DNA from 2 places in the Agaribacterium sp. ZY112 genome. Region 2 is predicted to be linked to the other one. Evidence: predicted binding sites of a transcription regulator. Region 2 holds the regulator's gene; the other holds the start of a gene.
The links. Region 2 encodes sigma-54, which starts transcription at its own class of promoters, with help from an activator protein. Its sites were predicted from a motif close to TGGCACANNNNTTGCNNT; they were not measured.
Positions count from the first base shown of each region.

Region 1: AB1S55_RS10360 (chemotaxis protein CheW) is a predicted target of sigma-54. The motif match lies at 4,300-4,317, and genes of this name have one in related genera.

Region 1 is NZ_CP166840.1:2,378,970-2,388,251, reverse strand. It holds gene AB1S55_RS10390 (TRZ/ATZ family hydrolase) at 1-475, shown strand, start outside; gene ubiG (bifunctional 2-polyprenyl-6-hydroxyphenol methylase/3-demethylubiquinol 3-O-methyltransferase UbiG) at 468-1,184, shown strand; gene AB1S55_RS10380 (HAD family hydrolase) at 1,186-1,887, shown strand; gene AB1S55_RS10375 (YciK family oxidoreductase) at 1,941-2,720, shown strand; gene AB1S55_RS10370 (hypothetical protein) at 2,737-3,267, opposite strand; gene AB1S55_RS10365 (DUF2802 domain-containing protein) at 3,303-3,716, opposite strand; gene AB1S55_RS10360 (chemotaxis protein CheW) at 3,716-4,201, opposite strand; gene AB1S55_RS10355 (chemotaxis protein CheW) at 4,358-5,380, opposite strand; gene AB1S55_RS10350 (ParA family protein) at 5,380-6,174, opposite strand; gene AB1S55_RS10345 (flagellar motor protein MotB) at 6,374-7,399, opposite strand; gene AB1S55_RS10340 (flagellar motor protein) at 7,412-8,152, opposite strand; gene AB1S55_RS10335 (chemotaxis response regulator protein-glutamate methylesterase) at 8,159-9,282, opposite strand, start outside.
Region 2 is NZ_CP166840.1:1,945,943-1,955,224, forward strand. It holds gene AB1S55_RS08505 (HPr family phosphocarrier protein) at 1-64, opposite strand, end outside; gene rapZ (RNase adapter RapZ) at 74-955, opposite strand; gene AB1S55_RS08515 (PTS sugar transporter subunit IIA) at 965-1,408, opposite strand; gene AB1S55_RS08520 (RNA polymerase factor sigma-54) at 1,433-2,959, opposite strand; gene lptB (LPS export ABC transporter ATP-binding protein) at 3,146-3,871, opposite strand; gene lptA (lipopolysaccharide transport periplasmic protein LptA) at 3,873-4,430, opposite strand; gene lptC (LPS export ABC transporter periplasmic protein LptC) at 4,427-5,017, opposite strand; gene AB1S55_RS08540 (KdsC family phosphatase) at 5,004-5,552, opposite strand; gene AB1S55_RS08545 (SIS domain-containing protein) at 5,561-6,532, opposite strand; gene AB1S55_RS08550 (calcium/sodium antiporter) at 6,537-7,550, opposite strand; gene AB1S55_RS08555 (phospholipid-binding protein MlaC) at 7,658-8,362, shown strand; gene AB1S55_RS08560 (BolA family protein) at 8,462-8,704, shown strand; gene murA (UDP-N-acetylglucosamine 1-carboxyvinyltransferase) at 8,714-9,282, shown strand, end outside.

The DNA.
Region 1 (9,282 bases), 430 kb from region 2:
TTCAAATTTAAAACTAGCCAGCGGCCTATGCCCTGTTAAGGACTTACTCCGCGAAGGAATTAACGTCGCCTTAGGTACCGATGGGGCGGCGAGCAACAACGATTTGAGTATGCTTAATGAAATAAAACAAGCAGCTTTACTCGCCAAGTTTCAAACCATGGACGCCTCTAGTTTAAATGCCCATGACAGCCTTTATATGGCAACAATGGCCGGCGCTAAAGCACTAGGCATAGATAAGCAGTGTGGATCTTTAGAGGTGGGGAAAGCGGCTGACATTTGCGCTATAGACCTAAGCGAGCTAACAGCCCAGCCCGTATACAACCCTGCGAGCCAAATCATTTACAGTCAAAACCAAGTCAGTCATCTGTGGGTAAATGGTCAGCACCTTGTCAATCAAGGTAAGCTCAGCCGTATAAACCAAGAGTCACTGATTAAACGAGCCTCAGCTTGGAGGGACAAAATTCGTCATGCTTAATTCGGAACAGACAAACGTAGACCCCAATGAAATTGAGAAGTTTGAACGCATGGCCAGCCGATGGTGGGATCCCGAAGGCGAATTTAAACCCCTGCATCAACTAAACCCAGTACGTGCAAACTATGTGGATTCTGCAACACCCGTTGCTGACAAGACGCTTATCGACATAGGCTGTGGTGGCGGCTTACTCAGCGAAGCCATGGCCCAACGAGGAGCCAAAGTAAGCGGTATTGATATGGGAGAGGCTCCACTTGAGGTCGCCAAACTGCACGCCTTAGAAAGCGGCTTAGATATTCACTACCAAAAAATCAGTGCTGAGCATTTTTGTAAAGAAAACGAAGGGCAATTTGACATTGTCACCTGTATGGAAATGCTGGAGCATGTGCCCGACCCAAGCTCAACAATTAAAGCCTGTGCGGCACTCGCAAAAGACAATGGCAGCTTGTACTTTTCAACCTTAAATCGCACACCTAAGTCGTATGCCTTTGCCATCCTTGGTGCTGAATACGTTATGAAGCTCTTGCCCAAAGGCACCCACGAATATTCAAAATTTATTAAACCTGCTGAACTATGCCACTGGATTCGTGAAGCAGGCCTGGTGGTCGAAGATGTTTGTGGTATGAGTTTTAACCCCTTCAATCAGCATTTTTATTTAGCCCAAGAAGCTGTGGATGTTAACTACTTAGTTCGAGCCAAAAAGGTTAATTAAGATGACACTCAAAGCCGTTTTTTTCGATTTAGATGGCACCCTACTTGATACCGCCAGAGACTTAAGTGCCGCTTTAGACTCTATCATGCAAGAGGACGGCTTAGAGCCTCTCCCCTTTGAGCAAACCCGAGTCATTGTTTCTGAAGGCTCTTACGCGCTCGTTAAGCTGGGTTATCAGCTGACTGATGATGACCCGCAAGTAGGCCCTTTACGCCAACGTCTACTCGATAGCTATACCCAAAATATCAACCGACATACTAGAAGCTTCCCCGGTATCGATGAACTAATTAAGAAGATCAGCGATGCAGGGCTGGCTTGGGGTATCGCCACAAACAAACCTCAGGCCCTGACCGATGCTTTGATGACACAATTTCGTTTTGCTAGCACGCCCTGCTGTATTCTTTCACCAGAGCATGTCAAGCAAAGCAAACCTCATGAGGAGTCATTACTCTTAGCCTGCCGCTATGCCAACTGTAAGCCCAGTGAAGCTATCTATATTGGCGACCATGTACGTGACATTCTCTGCGGAAAAAATGCGTGTATGCCTACCATTGCAGCCAACTATGGTTACATCCCCAAAGACGAAGACAGCTTGAGTTGGCAAGCAGATCACTATATTGAACACGCAGATGAGATCTGGCCAATAATTGATAACTATTTAAATTTAGCAGCGCCAGAAACAATCGCTGAAGCTCAACCATAAAGCACTCGGTTTATTGCGATTAATAAGCCGTTATGACATTTTCGGAAATATATATGCACAACTCACAAATCCCTTCTGATTTTAAATTATCAAGTTCATCATTTAAGGGAAAAACCATTCTCATTACCGGTGCAACCGATGGCATTGGTCGCTGTGCTGCTCTGTATTTTGCTCGTGCCGGTGCCACCGTTGTATTACACGGTCGAAGTGAAACCAAACTTGAAGAGCTCTATGATGAGATTGAGCAAGAAGGCTTAGCTCAGCCAGCTATTTATTGCCTTAGCCTAGAAAGCGCAAACGCAGAAGCCTATACAGCTATGCACGATGCCTTAGCCAATGAATTTCCCAAACTTGATGGACTCTTAATAAATGCGGCTGAGCTCGGAGCTCGAACCCCCGTACAACAATATAGTCCTGAGCGCTGGGCAACAGTAATGCAGGTAAATATCAACGCCTCTTTTCTTTTAAGCCGCGCCCTACTGCCTCTTATCCGCAACAGTGAGCATGGTCGTATTTTGTTTACCTCAGACCAAAGTGCAAGCCAAGGCAAAGCATATTCAGCTGCGTATTCAGTATCAAAAGCTGCAAGTGATGCATTAATGAAAGTGCTTGCAGAAGAACTCGATGGCTTAGGTGATATTTGTGTAAATAGTGTCGACCCTGGCGCAACTCGCACTCGCTTACGCTTAAATGCTTACCCAGCAGAAGACCCTATGACAGTAAGCCCTGCAAGTAAGCTTATGCCAAGTTACGCATATTTGTTAAGCCCAATATGTACTCAGAGCGGTAAAATTTTTAGGGCTCAGCCTGAACACAAAAGCTTAGAGCCCTAATAAACTGAATGCTAGATTAAACGAAGCGATAAGCACTAAAAAGCTCTAGATACGAAAAGTGATTAAGCGATGACTGCTCACTCGGCTCACCGTCTTTGCTTTCTTTTTCAACCTTTTCACTTATCGCTTCACTGTCTTTTTGACAGCCTCCATACTTAACCACCTTCTCTATCTGCACATTAACAAAGTCATCCCACCAAACTTTTTTTACTACATCATCACAAAAAATAATATGGTAATTCTTTTGCTGCTGATCTGAGCCATTGTAATTTAAAAAGAACAACAAACTGGCTTTACGGTAATAGCTCTGTTTAAAATGATAAGTATAAACCTGCTCTTGATTGGGACCTTCGAGATAGAAATGAGGTTTACCTAAATTATCCGTTACCCAACGTTTATGAGTTTTATTTTTTTTTACTGTAGAAAAAAAGGCCTCTGGTACAGCACCTTCACCATCCTCATAAACAGAGCGATCTGAGATACTGCACGCACTCACACTAAAAGCACTGATAACTAGGGCAGAATAAACAAAAACTCCGTACTTCATAATGAACGCCCTATACGCTTAACTAATGATAACGGCTATGATGCTCGATCTAACTGATGTGAGGGCTGCTGCATCATTTTCATCAACGATACTTCTGCCACACTTAAACCACTGCTCGCAGCTACTGTTTCATCACTTAAGCCTTGATTCAGCATGCTCCGTGCTCGACCACAAGCTAACTCCACATGGCTATCATTGAGCTCTTGCTGCTGTTTACTCAACAAGGTCAACTGTTTCTCTAGATGTAATACACGCTCCCCAACGCCCATAACACCCGAGTTACTCATTTGCAGCTGCTTGTTCATAATTGCTCGCTTACGCACACTGTGAGCTCTCATTTGGATAAAAGCCGCGATAAAAGCTAAATTCATTAAAATAAGAGCGGCGCTAATTAGGCCGCTATAAGCAGCAAGGCTTTCATTCACCAGCATAAGTACTTCCCCAACCATCACACACTCTCCAGCTCAGCCCATTCGTCATCCGTGAGCAGCTTATCGAGTTCTATCAAAATTAATAATTCATCATTTTTATGACACACACCTTGAATGAAGCGTGCACTCTCTTCGTTACCCACGTTTGGAGCTGTTTCTATCTCACTCTGTCGCAGATAAACCACTTCAGCCACGCTATCCACTAAAATACCAACAACGTGTTGATCTGCCTCCAGAATAACAATACGTGTATTGTCACTGATCTCTCCAGGTTCCAAACCGAAGCGATAACGCGCATCAATAACCGTCACCACATTGCCACGAAGGTTAACTATACCCATAACATAGGCTGGGGCCCCTGGTACTGGAGCTATTTCGGTATAACGCAACACCTCTTGAACCTGCATCACATTGACACCATAGGTTTCACCTGCCAGCTTAAAAGTGACCCACTGCAACATCGGGTCTTCGCTGATATTGTCTTTGCTTAACGTAGCTGCCATAGCTAACTGTCCTCACATAATTGTTATTGCGCATCACAGCGCTGGCACAGATTAAGCTCGCGTCAAAATCCTGCCCCACACCCCTCTAAATATAGTTAAGAGCAGCTTCTATGCCAGTCGGTCTTACTTATTGTGAGCTCTTTTAAGCAAACTCAATCATTCAAAACTTAAAGAGTCATCCGCCTCAACTAATAAGTGAGCCATCTGCGGGATATCTAATAAAGCGCACATGGAAGATTTTACTGTTCCAGCTAACCAAGGGCGTTTAGAGCGCTCAGAGCGCCATTTAATTTCATCAGGTTCTAAACTAATGGGCTGGTGTACAGTATCTACCGCTAAGGCCCACGGTACGCCATGCAAGGAGATAGCAAACTCTGCACATTCTAAAAAACGTTCCTCATAGCGCTCAGGCATCACAAATAAAGCCGTATTAACAACTCTGAGATTACCCATTGACGACTTTAATACACCCATAAACCAGGAACTCTGACCAAAAAGGTGGTTTAAACCTTCATGCATTGGAACAATTTGCCCAAGTGCAATTAAAGGCACCGCAAGCTTTAAACCTGCAACATCAAATAACAAAGCGTCAAAGCGCTCTTGAGCCCACGCTGGGCGACCGTTTTCACACCACTGAACACTGTGATCCGCTTGTTGGCTAACAACCGGATCTTGCTGTGCTAGTTCAGAGACCTCTACCTCTGCTGTGACGCTCGGCTCAATATTTTCAGTTTGGCTAAGCTCAGAGCATTGACTCTTACTGACTTCAAGCTCTGCTTGTGCTTGCTGGACTTGAATAGCATCTAAGTTCGCCTCCGCCTTAGGGCTTGCCTCAACAGGGCTTTGTATAAGACGGCGATCAAGCAAGGCCTGTAGTTTTTGTTTGTCGACAGACTCCGGTTCTGCATGAGGCTTAACATGAATATTTGTAGCAGCTTTTTTTTTCGCCATAGCCCTAAGAGGCTTATTAAGAGGTTCTGATAGGAGTTGCTGTTCCGAAGCTTTTGTTGGAACACCGGCTTTATTAACCCTTTGCTTTACGTTAACAGCTGCTTTAGCCTCCGTATTTGCTTCTATTTTAACTTGCACCTCTGACTTCGCGCTCGCCTCCGACATAGATGCATCGTGTAGCAATTCATCAAAATAATTATTTAAATCGCTTTCCAACTCTTTACTCACTATTGCACCGCCTCCGGCCTTGCTTCATTCGCAGCACGGTGAAGAAACGTAAACAGAGAGTGATAAGCCAGAGCAGAACGGGCACTCTTATCAAACACATTGATAGGCAAGCCGGCTTTACTTGCATCTCTAAGGCGGGTATCAATAGGAATTTTCCCAGGCCATGTACTCGGTTCATGGTCCATACGGATTTGTCGCAAACTCTGCACCGAGGCTTGGGTGCGCTTATCGTACATGACCGGCACAATACAATAATTAAACGGAGCCCCCCGAGAGCGCTGCATCATTGTAAGTGTATTTAACATACGCTCTAAACCTTGTATTGCTAAATACTCAGTTTGTACTGGTATCACTAATTGATCACAAGCAGCTAGAGCATTAACCATCAGCACCCCAAGTTGAGGAGGACAATCGATAAGTACCAGATCATATTCATGCTCAACAAGAGCTAAAGCACGCTTAATAACCAAACCCATTCCTTCGCCAACAGCTCGGCGCTCTAGCGTAGCGAGCACAAGCGCAGAAGGAATCACATCTATATTTTCAAAAGCACTGGGCTGAATAACTTCTTCCAATAAGGCTAGAGTTAACTCATTTCGCTTATCGAATAGATCAAAAATACTGGATGACTTGCCAGTTTCTACCAAAGAAAACCAAGAGGTCAAAGAACCATGAGGGTCCAGATCAATAAGCAGTACACGCAGCCCCTCCTCTGCAGCAATACCTGCAAAGCTAACACTGGTGGTTGTTTTCGCAACGCCACCCTTTTGGTTTGCGATTGTCCAGACCTGCACACTCACTCCGATCATGCGGCAATAATTAGCAACGTTCTCCCAAGTATTGCCGCTGTAAAAAAACGTATCTGTCTATGTATTAATAGCTTAACTAGCTAGAGTTCTCGCTCTAAGTCAAAAGCGAAAGCTATGTCGCCTTCTTGAAAGTTTGACTCTTGTTATCTCACGATAAAAAAAAGCAAAGCCCGTACCAGCCTCTCTACTCTTCTTCTCGCTGTAAACTTTGTAAGCGGGGTAAATCTGGATCAGAACTAAATAAAAGATTGCCGCCTTTTAAGCGGACAGGCTGAATGCGGCCTTCTCTAGGAGCCAACTCGTTTGATGTTTCTATTATTTGTTGATCCTGACTTTGAGCAAGACCTTGGTCAGAACCCTGAATAGCCTCTTTTTCTGCAATACCACTTTCTCCAAGTTTCTTTGTGGAACTCGACTCTGCAGGGCTATCCTGATCTAAATTTTGCTTACCTTGAAGTACATCAATCTGGCTAGCAGTATTATTGTCAACCGAGTTTTCAGCTGCAAATTGACCAATTCGTAGCACCACTCGCCGATTCTTTTTTCGCCCCTCTTCCGTCTCATTCGAGGCTAGAGGCCTATGCTCAGCAAAAGCCAAAGCGGCTAAACGTTGAGCGGCAATGCCATTTTTTTGGAGCAACTCAACAATTGCTAAAGCACGAGCCGAACTTAGCTCCCAGTTATTTGCAAAGTCAACATTGCTAATGGGCCTATCATCTGTATGACCACTTACTTGAATTTCATTTTCATAAGGACTTAATTGCTCAGCAATATCAGTAAAAACCTGCTGGGCCTCAAAACTTAATTGAGCCTCACCGCTATCAAATAAAAGTTCGGAACTTAAATTCAAATCCAGCCAGCTTTCATTTGCTGAAACCGTAATGGAGCCTTCAACAGGAAAGTCACTTAGGCGCTGCTGTAAATCTTGAGCAAGCTCTTCAAGGTCTACAAGATCAACCGCTTGTTGCTGATCTGATGGAACATCCTTAGTACTGCTCGAAGATGGCTGAGTTTTAAATGCTTGGTTTAAAGTTTCAGACAGTGCCCGATACTTAGATTCATTCACCTGAGAGATTGAATACATCACCACAAAAAAGGCAAATAAGAGAGTGATAAAATCAGAATAAGAAATCAGCCAGCGCTCGTGGCCAACAGAACGATTATAATCTTCACCTTGGCGAGCTTTTGTTAATAAACGTCTATGACTCATATTGAGCCCCAGCTAGCGTAAATAGCCGCTAAGCTTTGTCTCGATTGCACGTGGATTTTCACCGTCTGCAATGGCACATACACCTTCAATGGTCAGTTCTCGGTGTAAACTTTGCTCTTTAATACAAGCTCTTAAACGGCTAGCAATCGGCAGTAAAAATAAATTAGCTGCGGCTACACCATAGATAGTTGCGACAAAAGCAATGGCAATACCTTGGCCCAATTGCGACGGGTCAGCTAAGTGACTCATAACATGGATAAGCCCCATTACCGCCCCAATAATACCGATGGTAGGAGCGTAACCTCCCATACTTTCATAGAAATGAGCTGCTTCTATATCGCGCTGTTCGACAACGGCCAAATCCGTTTCAAGCACATGCCTTATGACTTCGGCATCACTGCCGTCAACAAGTAGCTGCAAGGCTTTTTTTGAAAAACTATCTTTTTCTTTTTCCGCAGCATTCTCGAGACCAAGCAGACCTTGCTTGCGGGCGATCTTCGACCAAGCAACCACTTGCTCGACACCTTCAGGTAATTTAAATTTGGGCGGTATCAACACCCATGAAAACATATTTAAGGCGCGCTGAATGCCCTGTTTAGGTGTTTGCAATACCGCAGCACCAATCGTTCCACCAAAAACAATGATGGCAGCAGGTCCATTTACTAATGTCGAGAGCGAACCGCCCTCTAGAAAGTTACCCCCAATCAGAGCTGCAAAGCCAATAATAACGCCTAGTACACTGATTAAATCCATATAGGTTTATAAGTCACTAATCAACTTGTCACTAAAATCACGTACAGCTAAAACCGCATCCGTTAAACCTGCTTTTGCAACTGCCGCAGGCATTCCATAAACCACACAAGAGGCTTCATCCTGAGACCAGATATTCGCACCCTTTTGCTTAAGCATTCTCGCTCCTTCACAACCATCTGCTCCCATACCGGTAAGCACAATGCCTAAGGTTGAAGCACCAAATATTTGAGCGGCCGAACCAAAGCTAATATCAACACAGGGCTTATAATTAACCCTGTCATCACCATCGATAATTTTTATCTTATTACCCGTTTTATCGAACATTAGCTGGCGACCACCAGGTGCTACAAGCACCTCACCTGCAACAAGTGCATCGCCACTTTGTGCCTCTTTAACGCTCAAGTTACTTTGCCTATCTAAGCGTTCAGAAAAAGCTTTGGTAAAGTTCTCAGGCATGTGCTGAACAATCACAATAGGAGCGGGAAAGTTAGCGGGAAGGCGAGATACCACTTCCGTTACGGCAACAGGACCACCTGTCGAAGCACCGATGACAACCAATTTCACCTTACCTTTTAAGTTTACCGATGATCGTCGTGGTTGAATGGGGTCTTTAGTAGGTGTATCAGCTGTACTCTGAGAAATACTACGAGCTCTGCTGCTTCTCTGTTCACTCAACGTGACTTGGCTAGAGGAACTGGAGCTAGTTTCAGGTCTGGGTGAGGCTTTAGCTGTTTCAGAAACTTTGTCGATATAAGTTCGAGCAATAGTTGGTTTAGCGCTCTTAGCAAAACCAATGAGCTTATCATGCAAGCGCTTCTTCAATACCGCACTGTCATTAGATACTTCAGCAAAATTTTTGGGTAGAAAATCCACCGCACCAGCATCTAAAGCCTCTAAGGTAATACGGGCACCTTCATAGGTCATAGATGAGAACATAACGATAGGAACTGAGCGGCGGGAAAGAATGGTACGCACCGCCGTAATGCCATCTACAAAAGGCATTTCATAGTCCATAGAAATAACGTCAGGTTTCAGTTTTTCATCTAGGTCAATCGCTTCTTGCCCATTCGCGGCCACACCAACCACTTCAAGGCCTGGGCTTTCAGATATTATTTTTTTTAGTCGCGCTT
Region 2 (9,282 bases):
ACTTTGTGGCCGCTCGGGCGTGTAAACCGAGCTTGTTAATAATTTGAATTTGTTGTTCCTTCATGGCTTTCCTTTATCGGACCGGCGCCATATATTTTGCGCTGAGTTGGCGGTGGCGAGTCTGAACATTTTTATAGTTGTCGCGCAGGCATGCAGCAATGTGCTCGCTAAGGAATACACTGCGGTGCATGCCTCCGGTGCAGCCAATTGCTATGTTGATGTAACTGCGGTTATTGTCTTCAAAGCTAGGAATCCACTTCCGAGCAAATGATTCTATATCGGCAGCCATTTGCTGCACGGGATCTTGGTCTTTTAAAAAGTTGATGACGGGTTGTTCGAGCCCTGAATAGCCTCTAAGTTCTGCTTGCCAATAGGGGTTGGGTAAGCAGCGCACATCAAACATAAAGTCTGAATCTACAGGTACGCCAAATTTAAAGCCAAAAGAAGTCAAGGTGATCGCAATGCCGTCACGCTCATTGTCGATGAGTTGACGTTTAACGGCACTGCGTAGTTCGTGTAAGTTTAGGTTGCTGGTGTCAATGGTGACATCTGCCAGTGCTGCTATGGGGGCAAGGATTAAATCCTCACTGCTGATCGCTTCGTGCAAACCTGTGTTTTTGTTACTTAGTGGGTGTTTGCGGCGCGTTTCGCTAAAGCGGCGTAATAAGACTTCTTTGCCTGTATCTAGATAGAGTATACGGAAGTTGTCGGAGTCTTTTTTAAGTGACTCAAGTAAGCTTGGCAGCACACTTAGGTCGCCATCAATATTGCGCGCATCAATGCCAATGGCAAGGCGTGCAGTGTTGGGGTTGTGAGCCTTGCGTATTTGTTCAGTAAGGGCAGGTAGCAGGCTCAGCGGCAAATTGTCGATGCAGGTGTAACCCTCATCCTCTAACAGGTTGAGCGCGGTTGTTTTACCTGAGCCGGATCGGCCGGATATCACCAAAATTTGCATAGTTAGGGCTCATTGCTCAGTGGCGGCGAGATAAAGTTCTTGTGCACTGTTTGCTTGGCGCAAGTGTTTTAAGTAGTCCTCGTTTTGCAATGCAGAAGCAATGGCCGCGAGGTTCTCTAAATGGTTCTGTTCACTGTTCTCGGGGGCGACCATAGCAAAAACAACATCAACAGGCTGTTGGTCGATCGCATCAAAATCAATACCTTGGTCCAAAGTAAATACTGCAAGCATCGCTTCATCGGTATCAAAGCGGCAGTGTGGGATTGCAACACCGTCGCCAATGCCTGTGGAGCCTAGTTTTTCTCTGGCAACAAGTTGGCTAAATAGCGTATTGGCATCCACGCCGTATTGTTCACCTAGTGTTTGAGCTACTTTGTCGAGTACGCGTTTTTTGCTGACACCTTCAATACGTGCCGCGCAGAGTGTTTCTGATAGAACGTTTTTAATCCACATAAACTTAGAATAATAAGATTGCTATTATGTTAATTGCTTGCGTTCGTTTGATGGCGGAATACTGAGAGATTCTCGGTATTTAGCTATCGTACGGCGAGCAACCTTAATACCCTGCTCTTCAAGCAGGGCTGTCATTTTCGAGTCGCTAAGCGGTTTGCGGGTATTTTCCGCCGCTACTAATTTTTTAATGATGGCACGAATGGCGGTGGATGAGCATTCACCTCCACCTTCAGTGGCAACGTGACTAGAAAAGAAGTATTTCAATTCAAAAATACCCTGAGGGGTATGCATGTACTTTTGAGTCGTTACACGGGAAATAGTCGACTCATGCATGCCGACGATTTCTGCTACATCATGAAGTACCATCGGCTTCATCGCCTCTGGGCCAAAGTCTAAAAAGCCCTGCTGTTTTTCTACGATGCAGGTTGCGACTTTAAGCAGGGTTTCATTGCGGCTTTGCAGGCTTTTAAGAAACCAGCGTGCTTCTTGCAGGTTGTCTCGAATAAAGGTGTTGTCGGCACTGCTGTCAGCACGTTTGACCATCGATGCGTAATCCGAATTGATACGAATTTTGGGTGCGATATCTGGGTTGAGGCTAACGGTCCAGCGCTGTTTTTCTTTTTTAACAAAGACATCGGGAACAACGTATTCGGTTGATGAGGTGTCGATGCTATCGCCAGGGCGAGGGTTAAGCGCCTGAATGATGGCTATGACAGCTTGAAGTTCAGGTTCTTTGATTTTTAGTTTGCGCATTAAGGTCTTGAAGTCGCGACTACCAAGCAGGGGAAGGTAGTTGACGATGAGTTCACGCGCTTTACTGATCTCTGGTGTATCTTGTTTTAGTGCATTGAGCTGGATAAGTAAGCAGTCACTTAAGTCTCTTGCTGCAACACCTGGGGGGTCAAATTGTTGCACTCGGTGTAGGACGGCGATGACCTCATCTTCTTCTAAGTCTTCAAGCTCGGTACTTAGGCCCTCAAAGATGTCTTCGATGCTTTGCTCAAGCATGCCGCTATCGGCAACGGCATCAATGATTGCTTCTGCAATCAATAGGTCACGGTCGCTCATTGGAGTGAGGTTGAGCTGCCAGAAAAGGTGGTCACCAAGGCTCTCTGTACCACCGCGTCGGCTCTCTAAGTCGTAATCTTCTTGATCGTTACGCGCTAGTCCCGTGTTACTAAACGAGTTGGCTTGGTAAACGTCGTCCCAGCTGGTGTCTACGGCGAGGTCGGTTGGAATGTCATTACTCCAATCGCCTTCCGATAAGCCATCGCTGGCATCGCCTTCGTTGACTGATTTCTCATTAGCTTGATGGTCAGCTTCACTGCTGTTGTTTGCTTTGTTCTCTTCCGGATTATTTTTGTTTGACTCATCTGAGCTACTGCTGCTTTCTTCTACTTCGTTTATTTCGAGTAAAGGGTTGCTTTCAAGGGCTTCTTGAATTTCGGCTTGTAGGTCAAGAGTAGAAAGTTGCAGCAAGCGAATGGCTTGTTGTAACTGAGGGGTCATCGTTAGCTGATGGCCCATCTTTAACTGGAGAGATTGCTTCATAGGCGACTACTTATGTTGCTCTGGGGCCCGTAAACGCTCTGCGCTATTGGGTTTGGTAACTTAGCTAAGTTTAGTATTCCCTTAGCTTCAGGGCAACGCTTTTAAGCAGATAACAAAGCAATCTTTATGCCGAATGTGCTTGCCAATTGCTCTGCCATCGACTAGGCCTGCAGCAAGAGGTTGGTTTTAGAGTGTAAAGTGCTGGCCTAGATAGACTTCACGTACTTTTTTATTGCTCAAAACCGTAGCGGAATCACCTTCGGCGAGTATTTGGCCTTCGGAAACGATATAGGCTTTTTCGCAAATATCGAGCGTTTCACGCACATTGTGATCGGTGATTAAGATGCCAATATTTTTTGCTTTGAGTTGCAAAATGATGTCTTTGATATCACTGACCGAGATCGGGTCAACGCCGGCAAAGGGTTCGTCAAGCAGAACAAAATTTGGCTCGCTGGCCAGTGCGCGTGCAATTTCTACTCTGCGGCGCTCACCACCACTTAAGGCCATGCCTTGGCTGTCTTTGATGTGGGTAATGTGAAACTCTTCGAGCAGCTCTTGTTGTTTGTCTTTGCGCTGCTGTTTGCTTAGTTCTTTACGGGTTTCCAAAATCGCACTGATGTTTTCAGTCACAGTGAGTTTGCGAAATACGGAGGCCTCTTGGGGTAAGTAACCAAGCCCTGTGCGCGCGCGTTTGTGCATCGGCATGTGGGTGATTTCTTGCTTATCGATAAAGACTCTGCCGTGATCGGGTTTAACGATACCTGCGATCATGTAAAAGCAGGTGGTCTTACCCGCGCCGTTGGGGCCGAGCAGTCCAACTACTTCGCCGGAGCTTACTTGCATGCTGACATCAACAATAACTTTGCGGCCTTTATAGCTTTTGGCCAAATGCTGTGCTTCTAATATGGGCATGTTATTGCGCTGAATTTTCTTCTGGTTGTTGCTCGGCTGCGTCTTGTTCTTGTTGCAGGGCTTTAGGCGGGATAATCATTTTCACGCGTTTTTTCTCGTCACTGCCTTCACTGAGGCTGCTTGCTTTAACAAGGGCTTGTTTTACATCGTACTCAATTCGATTGCCGCTTAAACTTGCGCCTTCTTGGTCCAGTGTTGCGTCACCTTCAAGGATAAGGCCTTTATTGTGGATATCGTAATCAAGCTTTATGGCTCTGGCTGTGACAGGTTCTGCGCCAACACTTGGTGTCTGCTGAAAGTGAGCTGGGCGACCTGTGGCTAGTACTCGGGTGGCTTTTTCTGCATTACCAAAAATAATCACGTCATCCGCTTTAATAAGCATGCTGCCCTGCTGCATGGTAACGGAGCCAGAATACGTGAGTGTATTCTTTAGCTCGTCATAAACAAGGCTCTCAGCTTCCAGTTCCAGGTCTTTCTCTGCATCGTCGGGAAGGGCGAGGCAGGCGCTGGCGATGGCACAAAGGCCAAGTAAGAATAGAGGCCGTGTAGCTTTGCTCATGGATTTATTTTCTCGGGGCTGTGTAAGCCCTTTACTTTACTTTTAAGTGTGATCTTACGCTGTTGTAGATCGGCGATCATTCCTACAGCACTGACCTTACCAAGCGGGCTGACGATTGTAACAGGCTTGTTGGTGTACGCTAGTTTTTGCTCTGGCTCAAAAATAAGCTCTTGAGTATGCATAACGGTGTGCATGTTGTTGAGGTCGGTATGCTGGGCGATGACGTCTTCGCTCATGGTAATGATGCGTTCGTTGCTTACATGCGCTTTTTGAGCCTCAATTTCCCAAGGGTTGGTTTGGCCTACAAACTCAATTATTGGCTTTTTTGCGGTGCTATAACTACTCGCTTCTTCATCGTTGGGGCGGTAGTGCTTAAGTTCTGCAGCTTTAAAGGTGTAACTTAGGCTGCCGTCTTCATTAAAGTATTGAGTGTCGGTATCGCGAGCCACTGCATAGGCGCTGATTTTGGCGTTGGTCTCTTGTTCGACCTCGCCCAAAATGCTGCTAGTACTATCGCTAAAAATAAGCAGTGCGCCAACCGCAATTAGCAAAGCCGCGGCGTAAAATGAGAACTTATAGACTGACATAAGGTGCGAGTGCTTTTTCGTAATTGCCTTGCGCGATCATAAGCATGTCGCAGGCATCTCTAACGGCACCATCGCCACCGCGACGGGTGCTGATCCAATCAGCCATTTCTTTTACTTGCCAGTGGGCACTGCAAAGGCTTAGCGCTAGGCCAACACGAGTCATAACGTGTAGGTCGGGCCAGTCATCGCCCATGTGGGCAATGTTTTCGAGTTCGCAAGGGAATTGCTTGAGTATCTCCTGCAGTGCAACGAATTTATCTTCGCGGCCTTGTATTAACAGTTTGATGCCGAGTTCATTGGCGCGACGCTCAACGATGGCACTTTTTCTGCCGGTAATAATGGCAACTTCAACACCACTCTTTTTTAGCTGTTTGAGGCCTTGGCCATCTAAGGTGTGAAAACACTTAGTTTCTAGGCCGTTGTTATCAAAATAGACCTTGCCGTCGCTTAATACTCCATCGACATCAAGTACAAGTAGTTTGATTTTTTGAGCTTTCGCAAGCAGCTCTGTGTTTTTTAATACTGTTTTAGGCATGTTTTTTCTCAATAAATTCCGGCACGTAACAGGTCGTGCATATGTAATACACCAACGGGGTTGTTGTGATCATCTGCTACGACAAGGGCGGTGATTTTATATTGTTCCATGAGGTGCAGTGCTTCGGCGGCCAGCAGGTTTTGATTTACCGTGCGCGGTGAAGCGGTCATGACTTCGCTCATGCTTGCTAGGTTTAGGTCGAGCTTGCGAGCAACAACACGGCGCAGGTCGCCATCGGTGAAAATACCGGCAAGGCATTGTTTCTCATCGACGACAGTCGTCATACCAAAGCCTTTACTGGTCATTTCAGTTAGGGCTTCGCTTAATAAGCTGTTGAGCTGCACCTGAGGCAGGTCGTCGCCCCCGTGCATAATATCTTTGCAGCGCAGTAATAACTTTCGACCAAGGGCGCCACCGGGGTGAGAAAAGGCAAAATCTTCAGGGCTGAAACCGCGAGCTTCGAGCAGTGCTACCGCAAGCGCATCTCCCATAACCAGAGTTGCAGTGGTGCTTGAGGTTGGAGCAAGGTTGTGCGGGCAGGCCTCTTCTTCAACGCTCACATCTAGGTTGACGTCAGCAAATTCGGCAAGTGGGCTGCTTTGTTTACCGCTCATGCTGATAAAGCTTACGCCCAAGCGTTTAAACATCGGGATGAGGGTGATCAGTTCATTGGTTGAGCCGGAGTTGGATAGGGCAATAATCACATCTTCGCGAGTGATCATGCCAAAATCCCCATGACTGGCTTCGCCCGGATGAACAAAAAAAGCGGGAGTGCCGGTGCTTGCTAAAGTGGCAGCAATTTTATTGGCGATATGACCGCTTTTGCCCATGCCGGTCACAATGACTCGGCCTCGGCAAGCGAGAATAAGCTCACAGGCACGTACAAAATCATCACTTATGCGGTCGATAAGCTGGGCTACGGCCTGGCTCTCTTTAAGAATGGTTGTTCGGCCGCTGTTGATTAGATTTTGGGAGGTCATAGACTTAAGCGCTCACACTATTCTGATACAAGATGTAAATGTAGGCGGCGTAGCTTATCAGTAGGATGCTACCGGCGACACGCCCGAAGCCTGGCTTTTTGTTCGGGCTCAATTTGTTGCGGCTTAATAGCGCGTAGACAACAAATACGACTAGCAGCAGGGTTAAGCCAAGCATATAAAGGTAGTCTCGGCTGAAGACCGTTGAGTCATATGTCAGGGGTGCAATAATGCCTGGAATCGACATAACAGCGAGTAGGTTAAAAATGTTTGAGCCGATGATATTACCTAGTGCTATGTCGTGGTGGCCCTTGAGTGCGCTTACTACGGAGGCCGCCAGTTCGGGTAGGCTAGTACCGATGGCAAGTACGGTTAAGCCTATGATTAAAGGGCTTACCGAGAAGTGAATGGCTGTTGTTTGTGCCCCCCAGATAAGGATTTTTGCGCTCAGAATTAGCAGGATTAAGCCAAATGAAAACCAGAAAATAGCAGCGCCAATAGCCATGGGCTCGACACCTTCTTGCTCTTGTTCCATTTCTTTGGCACTTAAGTCGTGGCTTTTACTCCAGACCATATAGGCAAGGGCGGGTATTAAGGCGAGTGCAAGAATCCAGCCTTCGCTGCGACTAAGCGTGGCGTCACGTAAAAACCAACCTGCCAATAAGGTGATGAGTACTAAAATGGGCAGCTCATCTTTGAGGATGTGTTTTTGCACAGGAATGCGTGCCACAAGCGCGGTGATGGCAAGCACTAAGCCGACATTGGCAATATTGGAACCGATGGCATTGCCGATAGCGATATCACCGGAACCATCCAGTGATGCATTTAAGGAGACCAATACTTCAGGCGCTGATGTGCCAAGAGAAACAATGGTCAAACCTATGAGCATCGGTGCTAGGCCAAAGTTAAGTGCAAAGGCAGCGGCGCCTGCAACAAAGCGGTCGGCTGACCAAATAAGCCCGCCAAACCCTAAGAGGATGGCGACGGCAGCAATATAAATAGTTGGGATACTGTCAAGCAAGGAGCTGTGTCCTGATGTTTCTAAGTTTAAGGTGGCGCCATATTACTGCTGCCATCGGCCTTTGTCAGCTTGAGAAAGTTAAGCTCGACCCAATATAGGCTTTATTCGTGTGCCGCAAGCGTTACAATGCTGGCGGAACTTATATGAAGGGCGGCGCTCTTAGTGTCGTTCGAATGTTATTAGAGGATTTTTTTGTGCAACGTTTACACCATATTTTAGTTTTGCTGTGTTGTTGGCTGTCGGTCTCGGTTTTTGCCAATGAGCTAGCGCCAGAGCCGAGCCCTGCAGAGGTGGTGGAGTCGGTAACTAGCAAATTGTTAAGTGTTGCAAAAAACAATACCGAGCTTCTAAAAAGCTCGCCTGATCAGTATTTTGCGCTTGTAAGGTCTGAGCTTGAGTCTTCGGTTGATTTTGAAAGCATTGCTAAAAACGTGATGGGCAAGAAGTATTGGCTGTCGGCTACCGAAGAGCAGCAGAAGCAATTTGTTGAAGTGTTTACCAATAGCCTTGTAGAAACTTACGGTAAGGGTATGGCTAACTTTGCTGATTTAGATATCTCGATCGAAAGCTCCCGCCCTTCGGAAAAGTCTGATAAGACCCAGTACGTTGTTCAAAGTGTAAAAACCGACAGCGGCTCCAGCAAGATTGTTTATACCATGCGCAATGTAGACTCTGTTTGGATGTTGCGAAATGTGACTTTAGATGGCGTTAACCTTGGCAAGACCTTTCGCTCTCAGTTCAATCAGGCTGTAAAAGATGCCGATAACGATCTGGGCTTGGCGATCAATAGTTGGGGCCAAGAGGCTAAGTAATGGTGGCTTTTGCATTCGCTTGTCAAAACGAATGCGCAAGATGGGGTTTTTTATTAGAATGGTCGGATTTGCCGTCGTAACTATTGTAAAAGGCCCCGCATGCAAGTTGAAGAAATTAAGGCGCTTATCGAAGCGTCACTCCCTGATAGTACCGTTGATGTTCAAATAGACGGTTCACACGTCGCGCTCAATGTTGTTAGTACTGCTTTTGAAGGTTTAAACGCCGTTAAAAAGCAGCAGCTCGTCTATGCTGGTCTACAAGATGTTATTGCAAGTGGTGCCATTCACGCTGTGCATATGAAAACCTTCACTCCGGCAGAGTGGCAAGCGCAAAGCGCTTAAGGCCTTTTCATGGATAAATTGTTAATCACTGGGGGCGCTCAGCTCAGCGGTGAAATTTGGGTTTCTGGCTCTAAGAATGCCGCTTTGCCTATTTTGGCTGCGACTTTATTGGCAACTACACCAACGAGTCTAAGTAACCTCCCTCACCTTAATGATGTTACTACGATGCTTGCGTTGCTGCGCTGCATGGGAGTGGATATCACTATTGATGAAAAAATGAATGTTGAGGTCGATGCCAGCGACATTACTGAATATGAAGCGCCTTATGAGTTAGTTAAAACCATGAGGGCTTCCATTTTGGTGTTGGGGCCTTTATTGGCTCGCTTTGGCAAGGCCGATGTTAGCTTTCCTGGTGGTTGTGCCATCGGTAGTCGTCCTGTTGATATTCATCTGCGTGGTTTAGAGGCGATGGGGGCAAGTATTGAAATCGATGGTGGCTATATTCGTGCTCGTGCCCCAGAGGGTGGTTTGCGTGGTGCTCACTTCTTGATGGATAAAGTCACTGTTGGTGGTACGGAAAATCTACTTATGGCTGCGGTGCTGGCAAAAGGCACAACCATCTTAGATAACGCGGCTAA